3 regions of the Citrobacter sp. KH_055_1 genome follow, and region 3 is predicted to be linked to each of the others. Evidence: predicted binding sites of a transcription regulator. Region 3 holds the regulator's gene; each other region holds the start of a gene.
What was found. Region 3 encodes CRP, which controls carbon source genes, mostly activating them, when cyclic AMP is high. Its sites were predicted from a motif close to ATGTGANNNNNNTCACAT; they were not measured.

Region 1 (5,502 bases), 2.4 Mb from region 3:
CGGTATCACCGCTGAATACCTGATGCTCACCTACGCCAACGACGCCAAACTGTATGTACCCGTGTCGTCATTACATTTAATCAGCCGTTACGCCGGTGGTGCAGAAGAAAATGCGCCGCTGCATAAACTCGGCGGTGACGCCTGGTCACGTGCGCGGCAAAAAGCCGCCGAGAAAGTGCGCGATGTGGCAGCAGAACTGTTGGACATCTACGCCCAGCGTGCGGCGAAAGAAGGCTTTGCCTTTAAGCATGACCGCGAACAGTATCAGCTGTTTTGCGACAGCTTCCCGTTTGAAACCACCCCCGATCAGGCGCAGGCCATTAACGCGGTACTCAGCGATATGTGTCAGCCGCTGGCGATGGATCGACTAGTCTGCGGCGACGTTGGCTTCGGTAAAACCGAAGTTGCGATGCGCGCCGCCTTCCTCGCCGTCGAGAACCACAAACAGGTCGCCGTACTGGTACCGACCACCCTGCTTGCTCAGCAGCACTTCGACAACTTCCGTGACCGCTTTGCCAACTGGCCGGTACGCATTGAGATGTTGTCGCGTTTTCGTAGCGCCAAAGAGCAAGCGCAGATCCTGGAGCAGGTCGCTGAAGGTAAAATCGATATTCTTATCGGTACCCACAAACTGCTACAAAGCGATGTGAAGCTAAAAGATTTAGGTCTGCTGATCGTCGATGAAGAGCACCGCTTCGGCGTGCGGCATAAAGAGCGAATCAAAGCGATGCGCGCTGACGTGGATATTCTGACGCTAACCGCAACGCCGATCCCTCGCACGCTGAATATGGCGATGAGCGGTATGCGCGATCTGTCGATCATTGCCACGCCGCCCGCCCGCCGTCTGGCGGTCAAAACCTTTGTACGCGAGTATGACAATCTGGTGGTACGCGAAGCCATTCTGCGTGAAGTGCTGCGTGGCGGTCAGGTCTATTATCTGTTCAACGACGTTGAGAACATCCAGAAAACTGCCGACAGGCTGGCAGAACTGGTGCCGGAAGCGCGTATTGCCATCGGGCATGGACAGATGCGCGAGCGCGAGCTGGAACGCGTGATGAACGATTTCCACCACCAGCGATTTAACGTGCTGGTGTGTACCACCATTATCGAAACCGGGATCGACATTCCGACTGCCAACACGATTATCATCGAACGTGCGGACCACTTCGGTCTGGCGCAGCTGCATCAGCTACGTGGTCGCGTGGGACGCTCGCATCACCAGGCCTACGCCTGGCTGCTGACACCGCACCCGAAAGCCATGACCACCGACGCACAAAAACGCCTCGAAGCCATTGCCTCACTGGAAGATTTGGGTGCAGGTTTTGCGTTGGCGACCCACGACCTCGAGATTCGCGGGGCAGGCGAACTGCTGGGTGAAGACCAGAGCGGCTCAATGGAAACCATCGGTTTCTCGCTGTATATGGAGCTGCTGGAGAACGCGGTGGATGCGCTCAAAGAAGGGCGTGAGCCGTCGCTGGAAGATCTCACCAGTCAACAAACCGAAGTGGAACTGCGCATGCCGTCGCTGTTGCCGGATGATTTCATTCCCGATGTGAACACGCGACTGTCATTCTATAAACGCATTGCCAGTGCAAAGGGTGAAAATGAACTGGAAGAGATCAAGGTCGAGCTAATCGACCGCTTTGGCCTGCTGCCCGATCCTGCCCGCACGCTGCTGGATATTGCCCGTCTGCGCCAGCAGGCGCAAAAGCTGGGTATCAGAAAGCTCGAGGGTAATGAAAAAGGCGGTACCATTGAATTTGCAGAGAAAAACCACGTCAACCCAGTGTGGCTGATCGGTTTGCTGCAAAAACAACCACAGCACTTCCGCCTGGACGGTCCCACGCGCCTGAAGTTTATTCAGGACCTTGCTGACCGTAAAACGCGTATGGAGTGGGTGCGTCAGTTTATGCGCCAACTGGAAGAAAACGCCGTAGCATAGCCATCAGGCCGGGTGCAGTTCACCGTACGCACCCGGCCAGTTGAATTTACAAACTCTTTGCACTTCCCTGCACTTCCCGACACAGCAAACCGCCATAATTCCTGTTTACTTTTACATGATAAAAACCACGTAAAAACAATGGACTTATGGCAATGTTAAACAATAAGCAATTCTCTCGCTGGCTGACGTATTTTACGCTTGCCGCGTCTCTTGCGCTGGCGCTTCCGGCCCAGGCGAACACCTGGCCGCTGCCTCCGCCAGGAAGCAGACTGGTGGGTGAAAATACCGTACACGTTGTCGAAGATAACGGCGGTTCACTGGAAGCCATTGCGAAAAAGTACAATGTGGGTTTTTTAGCGCTGCTACAGGCTAATCCTGGCGTCGACCCTTTCGTGCCAAGAGCCGGTAGCGTATTAACCATTCCGCTGCAAACCCTGCTACCGGATGCCCCGCGCGAAGGGATTGTGATTAATCTTGCCGAGTTGCGTCTGTACTATTATCACCCAGGTAAAAATTCGGTGACCGTGTATCCGATTGGTATTGGTCAACTGGGCGGAGATACCCTGACCCCCACCATGGTAACCAGTATCTCTGATAAACGAGCCAACCCGACCTGGACCCCAACGGCCAATATCCGCGCCCGTTACAAAGCCAATGGTATCGACCTGCCTGCCGTCGTCCCTGCGGGTCCGGATAACCCGATGGGTCATCATGCCATCCGCCTGGCGGCTTACGGTGGAGTCTATTTACTTCACGGTACCAACGCTGATTTTGGTATCGGTATGCGCGTCAGCTCTGGCTGTATTCGCCTGCGCGACGGTGATATTGAAACCTTATTCCGTCAGGTTACGCCAGGTACCAAGGTCAATATTATCAACACGCCAATCAAAGCCTCTGTTGAACCCAACGGCGTGCGCCTCGTAGAAGTGCATCAGCCGCTGTCGGAAAATATTGATGACGATCCGCAGGTGCTGCCGATCGTACTGAACGCGTCGATGAAGACGTTTAAGAATGCAGCACAAACGGATGCCTCCGTCATGGAACACGCTATGGAACTGCGTTCCGGGATGCCGGTAGACGTAACGCGTCATCACGACGTCAGTCAGCAGTCACTGTAAACGGTTGCCCATAAAAAACCCCCGCTGGATGTTATTCCGCGGGGGTTTTTTTAGTTAACTCGCAGTGGCATTGCGATGGGTTAAAACTTATTTGTAGATTACCGCTGTACCATGAAGAGTGTTAGGACCGGTCACAGAGGTAATACGGAACGATTTCGCCCCCATTTCATCTGCTTTCTGCGCCAGTTGATCTTCCAGAGAACCTAAGTTAGTCCCCGCATTCGCAGAGATAATCCCTACCTTCTGTTGGCCTTCAGGCGTGGCCTGAACTTCTACAGCGGCAAAGCTGGCAAATGAAAGTGAGCTCAGAACCGTAGCAAGTAGCAGCGTTTTTACGTTTTTCATAATAGTGACCTTATGCAGATGAATGTCTGTCGAAAAGATTAACTTAACGATCGATAGGGAAATCATAGATGTGATCCAGGTCACACGTCAATGTTTTTTATAACGATCGTTATATAAAATACAAAGGTCTTATTTTTCATATCAATAGAAACAAATTATTTTTATCGTGAATACACTGGAGAGTGTGGGCAAATATTTTTATAATGATTGTTCAATAAACCCAACCAGGTACGACGGCACCATGACAACTGAAACGACAGGTTGTGCAAAAAAAAGCCGTGGCCGACCAAAAGTGTTCGACAGGGAAGCCGCGCTTGATAAGGCCATGACACTCTTCTGGCAGCACGGATATGAAGCGACCTCGCTCGCCGATCTCGTGGAAGCAACCGGTGCCAAAGCGCCCACGCTGTATGCGGAATTCACCAATAAGGAAGGGTTATTTCGTGCCGTGTTGGACCGCTACATCACCTGCTTCGCTGCAAAGCACGAAGCCCAACTCTTTTGCGAAGAAAAAAGCCTCACCTGTGCGCTGGAAGACTATTTCACGGCAATCGCCACCTGCTTCACTAGCAAAGACACCCCGGCAGGATGTTTTATGATTAATACCTCCGCAACGCTTGCCGCCTCTTCTCGCGATATTGCGCACACGGTGAAATCCCGCCATGCCATGCAGGAGCAAACGCTGACCCAGTTTCTTCGCCAGCGCCAGCAACATGGCGAAATTCCGGCACACTGCGATCCGCAGAAACTGGCCGAATTTCTGAACTGTATTTTACAAGGCATGTCGATCAGCGCCCGCGAAGGGGCAACTTTTGAGAAATTGATGCAGATAACCCGGACCACGCTGCGTCTGTGGCCTGAACTGCTGAAAGAAGAAACCGCGCCTCTGGCCTGAACTCCGCATTAACCTTCTGATAAAAAAAGCCCCCCAGCCTGAGCGAATGGGGGGCTAATTAATGTACAGAGCAAGACTATTTTACGCGTTGTTATTCAGCACCAACTGGCCGTTGTTATCCAGTGGGATTTGCGAGCCAGGGTCTTTATCCATGCGGATTTTGCCCTGCTGATCGCCAATTTTGTAGGTCACGTCGTAACCCAGCATTTTTTCCGATTTGTCATACACTGTTTTACAGCGCTGCTGCGTACTGGTGTAAGTATCGTTTTCCTGCATCGAACCCTGGATCTGGTTCCCGGCATAACCGCCACCTAATGCCCCTGCAACGGTGGCAATATCTTTACCGCGTCCGCCGCCAAACTGATGACCGATAACCCCACCCGCAACAGCGCCCAGCACTGAACCCGCAATACGATTTTCATCCTGCACCGGTTTACGGTGGGTAACCGTCACGTTACGGCATTCCTGACGCGGCGTTTTTACCGTTTCTTTAATCGGGGTCGCAGAGACAACATGTGCATATTGTGGGCCACGCTCAAACACGTTAAGACTGGCCACTGCTGCCACACCCAGCGCAGCAGCTACGCCAATCCCTATACCCGCCAACATTGATTTATTCACGGGACTTCCTCCTTTTTTGCTATTAGCAACAACTTTGCAACAGGAGATGAAAAATGCCAATCAGATTACGGATGAAAATAGCGGAACAAGGAAGCAAAGCAGCAGGATTCAGAGAACTCTTAAGGAAGGGGCCGGATGAACAGCGTCATCCGGCATCACACATCGATATTAGTGCAGTTTCAGGCGCGGGCGAATTACACGGTTGATACTACCCACCAGCATCATCAGGCCGGTTTTGAAATAGCCGTGCAGCGCAATCTGGTGCATACGGTACAGCGAGATGTAGACAAAGCGCGCAATGCGCCCTTCCACCATCATCGAACCGCGCGTCAGGTTGCCCATCAGGCTACCAACGGTAGAGAAGTTAGACAGTGAAACCAGCGAGCCATGATCTTTATACTGATACGCCTTCAGCGGCTTGCCGTTCATCTGCGCCAGAATGTTGCTCATTGCGCACGATGCCATCTGGTGTGCAGCCTGGGCGCGCGGCGGGACAAAGCCCCCTTCCGGACGTGCGCAGGAGGCACAGTCACCAATCGCGTACACGTCAGGGTCGCGCGACGTCTGCAGAGTCGGTTCAA
Region 2 (5,502 bases), 730 kb from region 3:
CAGCGTGATGTACCGCATTAAATAATGCTCTGAGATTGTCAATTCATCATTGATACAAGTGTATTGCTCTCCGATCTCTTTTTATTAATGAGGATTTGATAGTCGTCTTGATATTTCTATATTCTTTTGTACTTCGGAGTCTATATATGTATCAATGGAAGAATAACGCTAAGGTAATATTGCCTTTAGCCTTGTCGGTGAGCATTAGTAATGCGCTATATTCTGGGGCAGCATTCGCTAAAGATTATACACTGAACTATATCGGTAAGGACCCCGAGCTCCCTGGTATCAGCATCAAAGATACGATTGCCGGCGACAACAACTACGATTTTACGGTTAAAATTGATAATCCTGTGCGAGGCGAAGGTAACGGTCTTGAGGTCAAGATTGGCAACATCACGAGTGATCAGGGCGGTGAGTATCATATTGGTAATTACAACGTCAATATTAGCGGGACCACGGAGCAGGATCATCGTGCCGGGTTAGCCTTCTTTGGGTTGTCTGCAGAAGGCAGTGACACCAAAGTGACTGTCGACAATTTTAGTCTTAAAAATAATTTCCTAATTGGCAATAAGTATACACACAACAATACTGCGTTATATGTAGGCGGTGGCGCGGATGTGTCTGTGAACGGCAATGTGTACATTCGTTCTGAAGTTGAGCACACCAAACAGGGCGAAGATGCAACGCTGGCTAATAACGGAGTCTATGCTCGGGGTGCGGGTTCAACCATTACGGCAAACGGTGGAGATGTTTACATTAATACCTATGCCAGTAACTTTAAAGAACTCCTGGAGAACAATAGCGGTTACCCGGAAGGCTCATCAAAAAGTGATGCGGTCAGTGCTAAAGACGGTGGTGTCGTTAATATTAATCAGGCCGGAGGCAACAAGGTTAATCTATTAGGTAACCTCGACTTCGGTGATAAGCTTTATTCTAATACAAGCCAGATGAATATTACGCTTAATGGGGCAGATTCATACTGGCATGGGCATGAAGCAAACTTCTTTGACGCAACAACCGGGAAATGGAGCGGCGATCTCAACCTTACGCTGGCGAATAACGCCCACTGGATCCCCGATGGTAAAGATGCGGAAATCAGTGCCATCACCCTGAAAGACGGCGGTACGGTAAACCTGCATGGTTTTAACCTGCACACCAATCAGAGTATCAACGAAACCGTTAAAATTCATGATTTGAAAGGGAACAACGGTATTTTCCTGATTGATGTCAATACCAATAAAACGGATGAGCAGCGACGTAACGGCAGCGACTTCATTGAAGTTGTCAAAAGTAGTACCGGCGGTACACATGCGATTGAAGCGTTGAATATCAACAAGCTCACTGATTTGAAGGAAGATATCTGGGTTGCCGATGCGGCAAGTAATGTGACATTCGAAGCGTACGATAAAGTCGATATTACGAACGAGTATGTGTATGACTATAAACCACTGCTGCGTTCTGATATCCGTGAAGGCGATCCGCAAAGCCAGTACGGTACCAACTGGTATATCACGGGTGTTTCGACGAAAGCCAGCGCAGGTAGTAACACCGTGATCGCCAATGCTGGGCTGAACTACGCAATGGCGACCGCTCGTCTTGAAATCGACAGCCTGAATAAGCGTTTAGGCGAACTCCGCCAGGATCAGCAGCAAAATGGTCTGTGGATACGCTATAAAGGTGGTGAAATAGAGAGTGATACTGGGAGCTACTTCAAAAACCTGTATAGCTTCTGGCAACTCGGTTATGACAACAAAGACGAAGGCGAATCGTCTGTCTGGACGCGAGGGATTGCCGCGCATTACATGAGAGGCAATGCCGACTTCACTTATGGTACTGGCGATAACAAGAACTACGGTGGTTCACTTTATGCTGCATGGAATCGCCCAGAGAAACAAGATTACCTGGATCTGGTGTTGAAATATAGCCGCCATGAAAGTGACTTCAATTACAGGAACACATACGGCAACTCTGGCTTTGCAGATAGCAGCACATGGTCAATCAGTGCCAGCGCAGAATACGGTCGCGAGTTTAGCTTAGGAAACTCTACGTTTATCGAACCGCAAGGTCAGCTCGTGTATACCTATCTGGATGAGGCCAGTTACACCACCAGTAGTGGGTTGAAAGTCCGTCAAAACGATATAGACAGCGTTATTGGCCGTGTTGGATTGCGCGGAGGTTATCGGTTTGAATCGCGCCCGGATAGCGATATTTACGTGAAGCTGGATTTGCTGCATGAGTTTGCTGGCGATCGTGATGTCACCGTTTGGGGTAAAGATGCCGCACTGAAAGTGAGCGAAGGGGGAAGTGACTCCTGGATCAACTATGGTATAGGTACCAATATCCATCTCACTCAGAACAATAACTCCCGGTTGTATGTTGATCTGGAAAGATCGGCGGGAGGTGACATTGATATGAACTGGCAGGTTAACGCGGGTTTCCGTATGGAGTGGTAGTTCATAGCTTTGAATGGGTTCACTTAACCTAAAAATAAGCGTCCGATTGAAATTTTAGTTCAGTCGGACGCTTTCTTTTGATCAGTTTAATACCATCGGCCACTCTGGCGGCGTATGGCTCATCACTTCTACCATCACAGACTGGATGTTATTCCAGATAGCGGACACGTCCATCAGGGTGATGCCGAGCAATCCGGTTGCAAACCAGCAGGCGAAAACCAGCCCTAAACCGCTGCTGATAACGGCCAGGCCAATATAATCTGATTTACGAAAACGGATATTGAGCGTGCTGGCTAAAAACATCAGCACTGCGCTCAGCAGTTGCCACCGCAGAAGAACTACGCCAGTTGTTATTGTTGCCATGAAAAACGTCCTCAAAAAGTCTTGATGCCCAGGACAGCACGGGGTTGTTCACAACAGGTGTGGCACTCTGGCTATCGGCGGGCATGCACATCAATGAAACACTGTTTCTGTTACATGATTTTTGTGAACTATATCACATCTGTTCGTTTGTTCACCAGTGCGGGACGCTCTTTTTATTGGTTAATAGCCTTTATTTAATTGTGGTTATAGGATGTGGTGAGCGAATGCATCATTCGTAATAGAAGGTGTATTTACGCTGCTTGTTATCTTTATCCTAAATTAATCTTTAAAAAAATTTATGTATTTTTTATGCGAAGCCCGTATAACGCGTATAAAACATTACGACTTTTACAGTGTGCTATTTTCAAATAAGCTTAACTTTAAGTTTGCCTTACGGAAAAAGAATATCATCATCCGCTATTATCAGACTTTTACATAGAGACGGCGGTTGCGAATGTTGATAGATTCATACAACTTAACTAGCCGGCGTTTATAGCATCCTGCCTTGATGGGTACTGGCATATACGATACAGGGAAATAGGGCTGACATGACTCACAGTGCGCGACGTAAGACGCTGAGGTTCCTTGGAACACTCACGGTGGTATTGCTCCCCGTGGTACTGGCGTTATGGTTTGCTCATGTCAGGGCGACGTCCGAAACCCGCAATCAACTCCGCACTTTTGCGCAGCTGGCCCTCAATAAAACAGAGCTGGTGATCCAGCAAGCCGATCTCGCGCGTGATATGGCACAACTGTATCAAGGGGAGATGTGTACCCCGGCGCATCAAAAAAGTATGCTGAATATTATTCGTGGGCGTTTATATATCAGCGATCTCATTTATGCGCAGGGCGATCATTTTTTGTGCTCAACGTCGATGGTGCCGCCAGCCTCATATATTATGCCCACCGCTGACTATAAGCGGACGCCGGACATCTCCATTTATTACTATCGCGATACGCCGTTTTTTTCTGGCTACAGAATGACGTATATGCAAAGAGGAAACTACGTTGTCGTTATCAATCCTTTATCCTACAGCGAGGTCATGTCTGATGATCCGGACCTCGCCTGGGGTGTCTATGATACGGTAACAGATAGCTTTTTCTCTGCCAGTGAAGGGTCAAACGTTGCGCAATTACTGCCGCTGGTACGCGGCGATGCCCCGACATTCCAGCAAGACGATCGTTTCTATACCATCGTGCATTCAGAAAAGCGGCCCATTGCGGTTATTGTGTCGACCACGGACGATCGCGTTGATCAGAATTTCTATCATGAAGCTGTATTAACGCTCCCTTTCGGCGTGATCTGTAGCATCCTGATCCTATTGATGTGGTGGCGTACGCGCCAACAATACTATTCTCCTCGCCGTCTGTTAAAACGCGCGCTCAAAAAACGCCAGCTTTGCCTGCATTACCAGCCGATCATTGATATCAAAAATGGTCAATGCGTTGGGGCCGAGGCGCTGTTGCGCTGGCCCGGTTGCAAAGGTGAGGTCATGAGTCCGACAGAATTCATTCCGCTGGCGGAAAAGGAAGGGATGATTGAGAAGATAACGGATTATGTGGTCGAAGAAGTGTTCAACGATTTGGGCTATTTTCTGTCAGCACACCCTCAGCTTTACATCTCAATAAATCTCTCTGCCTCCGACTTTCATTCATCCCGGCTGATCGCGCTGATTGCTGAAAAATCACGCGACTACTCTGTACGTTCGCAGCAAATTAAGGTTGAAGTCACCGAGCGCGGATTTATTGATTTGCAGAAGATGACCCCGGTTATTCAGGCATTTCGTCAGGCGGGTTATGAAGTCGCGTTTGATGATTTTGGGACTGGGTATTCCAATCTGCACAATCTGTCTTCGTTGAATGTGGATATTCTGAAGATCGATAAATCGTTTATCAGTACGCTGACCACCAACAGTACCAGCCACATGATTGCCGAACATATCATCGAAATGGCGCAAAGTTTACACCTGAAGACAATTGCAGAAGGGGTCGAAACAGCGGATCAAATCAGCTGGCTGCTGGAGCGCGGCGTACAGTTTTGTCAGGGATGGTACTTTGCGAAAGCATTGCCGCCGCAGGAGTTCATGCACTGGGTTAAGCGCTCGCCCGCCATACTGACGCAGGGCGGGCAATAATTCTACAAACGATGGCGATAGTCGCTGGGGGTTCGATCAAACTCGCGGCGGAACACACGTGAGAATGTTTGTTGCGATACATAGCCGAGATCCATCGCAATATCAAAAATAGGTCGCTCAGTATTGCGTAGCTCAACGGCGGCCAGCAGCAGTCGACGCTGACGAATATAGTCGCCTAACGTCTGGCGCATCACCGTACGGAACATTCGCTGTAAATACCACTTTGAATAACCTGATTTTTTCGCGACCGCTTCGATATTCAGCGGTTGGTCGATATGTTCATCAATCCATTCAATAAGTGTCTGAATAATTTGCTGATGGGACATATGGCAGCCTCTTTCTCAGTATTCGATTCGTCGTTTTGTCTGTCGGCGAGTATAATTCCTCAAGTTAACTTGAGGTAAAGCGATTTATGGAAAAGAAATTACCCCGGATTAAAGCGCTGCTCACCCCTGGTGAAGTGGCAAAGCGTAGCGGCGTGGCAGTATCGACCCTGCATTTCTATGAAAGCAAAGGGTTAATCAGCAGCATGCGCAATAGCGGTAATC
Region 3 (5,502 bases):
CGGCTGCGGCAAAAAACGAAGTATTCTTTACTGCCCGTTTATTGTTTGCCGGATACCTTTACCCATGGTCAGCTACAGGAAGCCACAGAGGTTATCCTCGGCCAGCCGATTCAGCGCAAAAGCCTGATCCGCCGCTTTGAGGCCTCAGATATGTTTGAAGATACCGGTGAAAGCATGGCCACCGGCACGCGGAAAGCCCGCCTGTGGCGACGTAAACCGGGTGTGGATTTTCATCTTTTCTCACGTAACCTGCTGGCTGAATAAGTACAAAATCACATATTGGCTAACCCGCAGGCTCTGTGCGCGGTATAGTTGCTGTTTTCGATGATTAATTGCTCTGGTGTTATGGTTGAAATCACTCCAACAGAAATGAATCTCCCTGCCGATGATTCGCGAGAATTCCGCCCGATGCGCGGGATCAGTAATCGCCATCTGCAGACCATGCTGCCGCGTTTAATTCGCCGTAAGGTGAAGTTCGACGCCCACTGGCAGCGTCTGGAATTACCCGACGGCGACTTTGTCGATCTGGCATGGAGTGAAGATCCGCATCAGGCGAAGCACAAACCGCGTCTGGTGGTTTTTCACGGTCTGGAAGGTAGCCTGAACAGCCCGTACGCCCACGGTCTGATTGAGGCGGCGCAAAAACGCGGCTGGTTAGGCGTGGTGATGCATTTTCGCGGCTGCAGCGGCGAGCCGAATCGCCTGAACCGCATTTATCACTCCGGTGAGACCGAGGACGGTACCTGGTTTTTACGCTGGCTGGAGCGCGAGTTCGGCCGCGTGCCAACCGCAGCGGTCGGCTACTCGCTCGGTGGCAACATGCTGGCCTGCCTGTTGGCCAAAGAAGGGAACGCTATCCCGATTGATGCCGCGGTTATTGTCTCCGCCCCCTTCGTGCTGGAAGCCTGTAGTTATCATATGGAAAAAGGGTTCTCCCGCGTTTACCAGCGCTATCTGCTTAATCTGTTAAAAGCCAATGCCTCGCGTAAGCTCGAAGCTTATCCTGGCTCGCTGCCGGTAAGCCTGGCACAGCTGAAGTCCCTGCGCCGCATTCGTGACTTTGACGATCTGATCACCGCCAAAATCCACGGTTTTGCCGATGCGATAGACTATTATCGTCAGTGTAGCGCCATGCCACTACTCAACCTGATCGCCAAACCGACGCTGATTATTCACGCCAAGGACGATCCTTTTATGGATCACCACGTGATCCCCAAACCGGAAAATCTGCCCTCACAGGTGGAATATCAGTTAACCGAGCACGGTGGACACGTCGGGTTTATTAGCGGCACGCTGCGCCATCCTGAGATGTGGCTGGAATCCCGTATCCCCGACTGGCTGACAACGTATCTGGAGGCATAATCATGCAGATCCCCTGGCAGGACTTATCCCCTGAAGCGCTGGACAATCTGATTGAAAGCTTTGTCTTGCGCGAAGGCACCGATTATGGTGAACATGAACGTTCGCTCGAACAAAAAGTCGCCGACGTCCGACGCCAGTTACAATCTGGCGAAGCTGTACTGGTATGGTCAGAACTGCATGAAACGGTCAACATTATGCCGCGAAAACAGTTTCGCGAATAACCCGCAGCCGGCGGCTGACTATAATAAAAACTAACCTATCCATGGAGTTATTATGTCTGCCAAACATCCGGTGATTGCGGTAACAGGATCCAGCGGCGCGGGGACCACCACCACCAGCCTCGCGTTTCGTAAAATTTTCGCCCAGTTAAATCTGCGCGCCGCCGAGGTGGAAGGCGACAGTTTTCACCGCTATACCCGTCCGGAGATGGACATGGCGATCCGCAAAGCGCGCGACGCCGGGCGACACATCAGTTACTTCGGCCCCGAAGCCAACGACTTCGGCCTGCTGGAACAAACCTTCAGCGAATACGGCCAGACCGGCAAAGGCCAGTCACGAAAATATCTGCACACCTACGATGAAGCCGTACCGTGGAATCAGGTTCCGGGAACGTTTACCCCGTGGCAGCCGCTGCCTGAACCCACAGACGTCTTATTCTATGAAGGCCTGCACGGTGGCGTGGTGACGCCGCAGCAAAACGTGGCGCGGCATGTTGATCTGCTGGTCGGCGTGGTACCGATCGTCAATCTGGAGTGGATCCAGAAGCTGACCCGCGACACCAGCGAGCGCGGTCACTCCCGCGAGGCGGTAATGGATTCGGTGGTACGTTCAATGGACGACTACATTAATTACATCACCCCGCAGTTTTCCCGTACGCATATTAACTTCCAGCGTGTACCGACCGTCGACACCTCCAATCCTTTTGCCGCCAAAAGCATTCCGTCACTGGATGAAAGCTTTGTAGTGATTCATTTTCGTAATCTGGAAGGCATCGACTTCCCGTGGCTGCTGGCGATGCTGCAGGGCTCATTCATTTCCCATATCAATACATTAGTGGTGCCGGGCGGCAAGATGGGGCTGGCGATGGAATTGATTATGCTGCCGCTGGTCCAGCGACTGATGGAAGGCAAAAAAATCGAGTAAAGCGTGGGAAGTGCCCGATGGCGTTACGCTTATCGGGCCTACAAATCAACATCATCCATCCGGCATCAGGGATTACGCGGCAATCACTTCATAGGAATGGGTAATATTCACCGCTTTTTCCAGCATCAGCGCCACGGAGCAGTATTTTTCCGCGGAGAGATCGACGGCGCGAGACACCGAAGCGTCTTTCAGATCGTTGCCGGTAACGATGAAATGCAGATTAATATGGGTAAACAGACGCGGCGCTTCTTCACGACGCTCGGAAGTGAGCTTCACTTCGCAGTTGGTCACATCCTGACGACCCTTTTGCAGGATCGACACCACATCAATGGCGCTACAGCCACCCGCAGCCATGAGTACCATTTCCATCGGGCTCGGCGCTTTATCACCGGAGTTACCGTCCATCAAGATTTGGTGGCCTGAGGCGGACTCACCGAGGAAGGTTAACCCCTCAACCCACTTTACACGCGCTTGCATATTTCGTAACTCCAATGTTTCAATTTTCCTGACAGATTACGCGTACATAACAATTCTCGCAACGGAAGGCGACCTGAGTCATGCTGAAGCGAGACACCAGGAGACACACGGCGAAAGCTATGCTAAAACAGTCAGGATGCTACAGTAATACATTGACGTACTGCATGTATGCAGAGGACATCACATTACAGGCTGCAGTTCACTTTTTAGCAGCCCCTTTCCCAGGTAGCGGGAAGCATATTTTTGCAACCCCAGAGGCAGCGTCGTGTTCTGACTCTGGAGACAGCTTATAACAGAGGATAACCGCGCATGGTGCTTGGCAAACCGCAAACAGACCCGACTCTCGAATGGTTCTTGTCTCATTGCCATATTCATAAGTACCCATCGAAGAGCACGCTGATTCACCAGGGTGAAAAAGCGGAAACGTTGTATTACATCGTTAAAGGCTCAGTGGCAGTGCTGATCAAAGATGAAGAAGGGAAAGAAATGATCCTCTCTTATCTGAATCAGGGCGATTTCATTGGTGAATTAGGCCTGTTTGAAGAAGGCCAGGAACGTAGCGCCTGGGTACGTGCCAAAACCGCATGTGAAGTTGCTGAAATTTCATACAAAAAATTTCGTCAATTAATCCAGGTTAACCCGGATATTCTGATGCGCCTGTCTTCTCAGATGGCTCGTCGCCTGCAGGTAACGTCCGAAAAAGTAGGCAACCTGGCCTTCCTGGATGTCACCGGTCGTATCGCCCAGACCCTGTTGAACCTGGCGAAACAACCTGACGCGATGACCCACCCGGACGGCATGCAGATCAAAATCACCCGTCAGGAAATTGGCCAGATCGTTGGCTGCTCCCGTGAAACCGTTGGTCGTATCCTGAAAATGCTGGAAGATCAGAACCTGATCTCCGCGCACGGTAAGACCATCGTCGTCTACGGCACGCGTTAACCTCGTCGAAATGGCGCGTTACCTGGTAATGCGCCATTTTTGTTTGCACCGATGTGGCGAAGACTGATTTATCACCCCGAGATCAACTACGCACTACGACAAACGCTGGTGCTGTGTTTACCCGTGGCTGTCGGTCTTATCATCGGTCAGCTTCATCTGGGACTGCTATTCTCCCTCGTCCCCGCCTGCTGCAACATTGCCGGTCTTGATACCCCGCATAAGCGATTTTTTAAACGCTTAGTTATTGGCGCGTCACTGTTTGCCGGATGTAGCCTGATCATGCAGCTATTGCTGGCAGAAAGCATTGCGCTCCCGCTGATCCTTACCGGCCTGACGCTGGTTCTCGGCGTGACCGCCGAGTTAAGCCCGCTGCATGCACGACTGCTGCCCGCCTCACTGATTGCGGCAATTTTCACGCTAAGCCTGGCTGGCAACATGCCGGTCTGGGAACCGCTGCTGATCTATGCGCTGGGAACTTTGTGGTACGGCGCGTTCAACTGGTTCTGGTTCTGGCTGTGGCGTGAGCAGCCGCTGCGCGAATCGCTCAGCCTGTTATATCGCGAACTGGCCGATTACTGTGAAGCGAAATACAGCCTGCTAACCCAGCACGTCGATCCCGAAAAAGCGCTGCCCCCGCTGCTGGTTCGCCAGCAAAAAGCGGTGGATCTGATCACCCAGTGCTATCAGCAAATGCATATGCTGTCGGCGCATCACAACAACGAGTACAAACGCCTGCTACGGGCCTTTCAGGAGGCGCTGGATTTGCAGGAGCATATTTCCGTCAGCCTGCATCAACCAGAAGAGGTGCAGAAGCTGGTCGAACGCAGTCATGCAGAACAGGTGATTCGCTGGAATGCGCGCACCGTCGCCGACCGGTTACGCGTACTGGCAGATGACATTCTGTATCACCGCTTACCAACACGCTTTTCGATGGAAAAACAGATTGGCACGCTGGAGAAAATTGCCAACCAGCACCCGGAAAACCCGGTCGGGCAGTTTTGCTACTGGCACTTTAGCCGCATTGCCCGCGTGCTACGCACCCAGCGTCCGCTGTATGCCCGAGATTTAATGGCCGACAAACAGCGCCGCCTGCCGTTACTCCCGGCCCTGAAAAACTATCTGTCGCTGAAATCTCCCGCGTTGCGTAATGCCGGGCGTATCAGCGTCATGCTGAGCATCGCCAGCCTGATGGGCAGCGCCTTACACCTGCCCAAACCTTATTGGATCCTGATGACGGTCCTGTTCGTCACGCAAAATGGCTACGGTGCCACGCGGGTACGCATTCTGCATCGTTCGCTGGGTACGCTTGTCGGGCTGGTGATTGCCGGCGTCACGCTGCACTTTCATATTCCGGAAGGGTTTACGCTGGCTGCCATGCTGGTCATCACCCTCGTCAGCTATCTGATCATGCGCAAAAACTACGGCTGGGCCACCGTCGGGTTTACGGTTACGGCGGTGTATACCCTGCAGTTGCTGACGCTGAACGGAGAACAGTTTATTGTGCCGCGCTTTGTCGATACGGTGCTGGGCTGTTTGATTGCCTTTGGCGGCACGCTCTGGCTGTGGCCACAGTGGCAA

Region 1: a site for CRP is predicted at 3,474-3,491, ahead of bhsA (multiple stress resistance protein BhsA). Genes of this name have one in related genera too.
Region 2: a site for CRP is predicted at 2,941-2,958, ahead of AC3ITF_RS20685 (YjcB family protein). Genes of this name have one in related genera too.

Annotation. Positions count from the first base shown of each region.
Region 1 is NZ_CM174473.1:2,733,030-2,738,531, forward strand. Features, by position in the region: gene mfd (transcription-repair coupling factor) at 1-1,942, shown strand, start outside; gene ldtC (L,D-transpeptidase LdtC) at 2,095-3,060, shown strand; gene bhsA (multiple stress resistance protein BhsA) at 3,148-3,405, opposite strand; gene comR (TetR family copper-responsive transcriptional repressor ComR) at 3,647-4,300, shown strand; gene AC3ITF_RS12885 (glycine zipper 2TM domain-containing protein) at 4,382-4,921, opposite strand; gene ndh (NADH-quinone dehydrogenase) at 5,090-5,502, opposite strand, start outside.
Region 2 is NZ_CM174473.1:4,395,532-4,401,033, reverse strand. Features, by position in the region: gene AC3ITF_RS20690 (autotransporter outer membrane beta-barrel domain-containing protein) at 147-2,456, shown strand; gene AC3ITF_RS20685 (YjcB family protein) at 2,538-2,819, opposite strand; gene AC3ITF_RS20680 (EAL domain-containing protein) at 3,368-4,954, shown strand; gene soxS (superoxide response transcriptional regulator SoxS) at 4,957-5,280, opposite strand; gene soxR (redox-sensitive transcriptional activator SoxR) at 5,367-5,502, shown strand, end outside.
Region 3 is NZ_CM174473.1:354,983-360,484, reverse strand. Features, by position in the region: gene AC3ITF_RS01715 (NUDIX hydrolase) at 1-264, shown strand, start outside; partial or broken gene AC3ITF_RS01710 (hydrolase) at 300-1,362, shown strand; gene AC3ITF_RS01705 (YheU family protein) at 1,365-1,583, shown strand; gene AC3ITF_RS01700 (phosphoribulokinase) at 1,636-2,505, shown strand; gene AC3ITF_RS01695 (OsmC family protein) at 2,578-2,982, opposite strand; gene crp (cAMP-activated global transcriptional regulator CRP) at 3,292-3,924, shown strand; gene AC3ITF_RS01685 (YccS/YhfK family putative transporter) at 3,976-5,502, shown strand, end outside.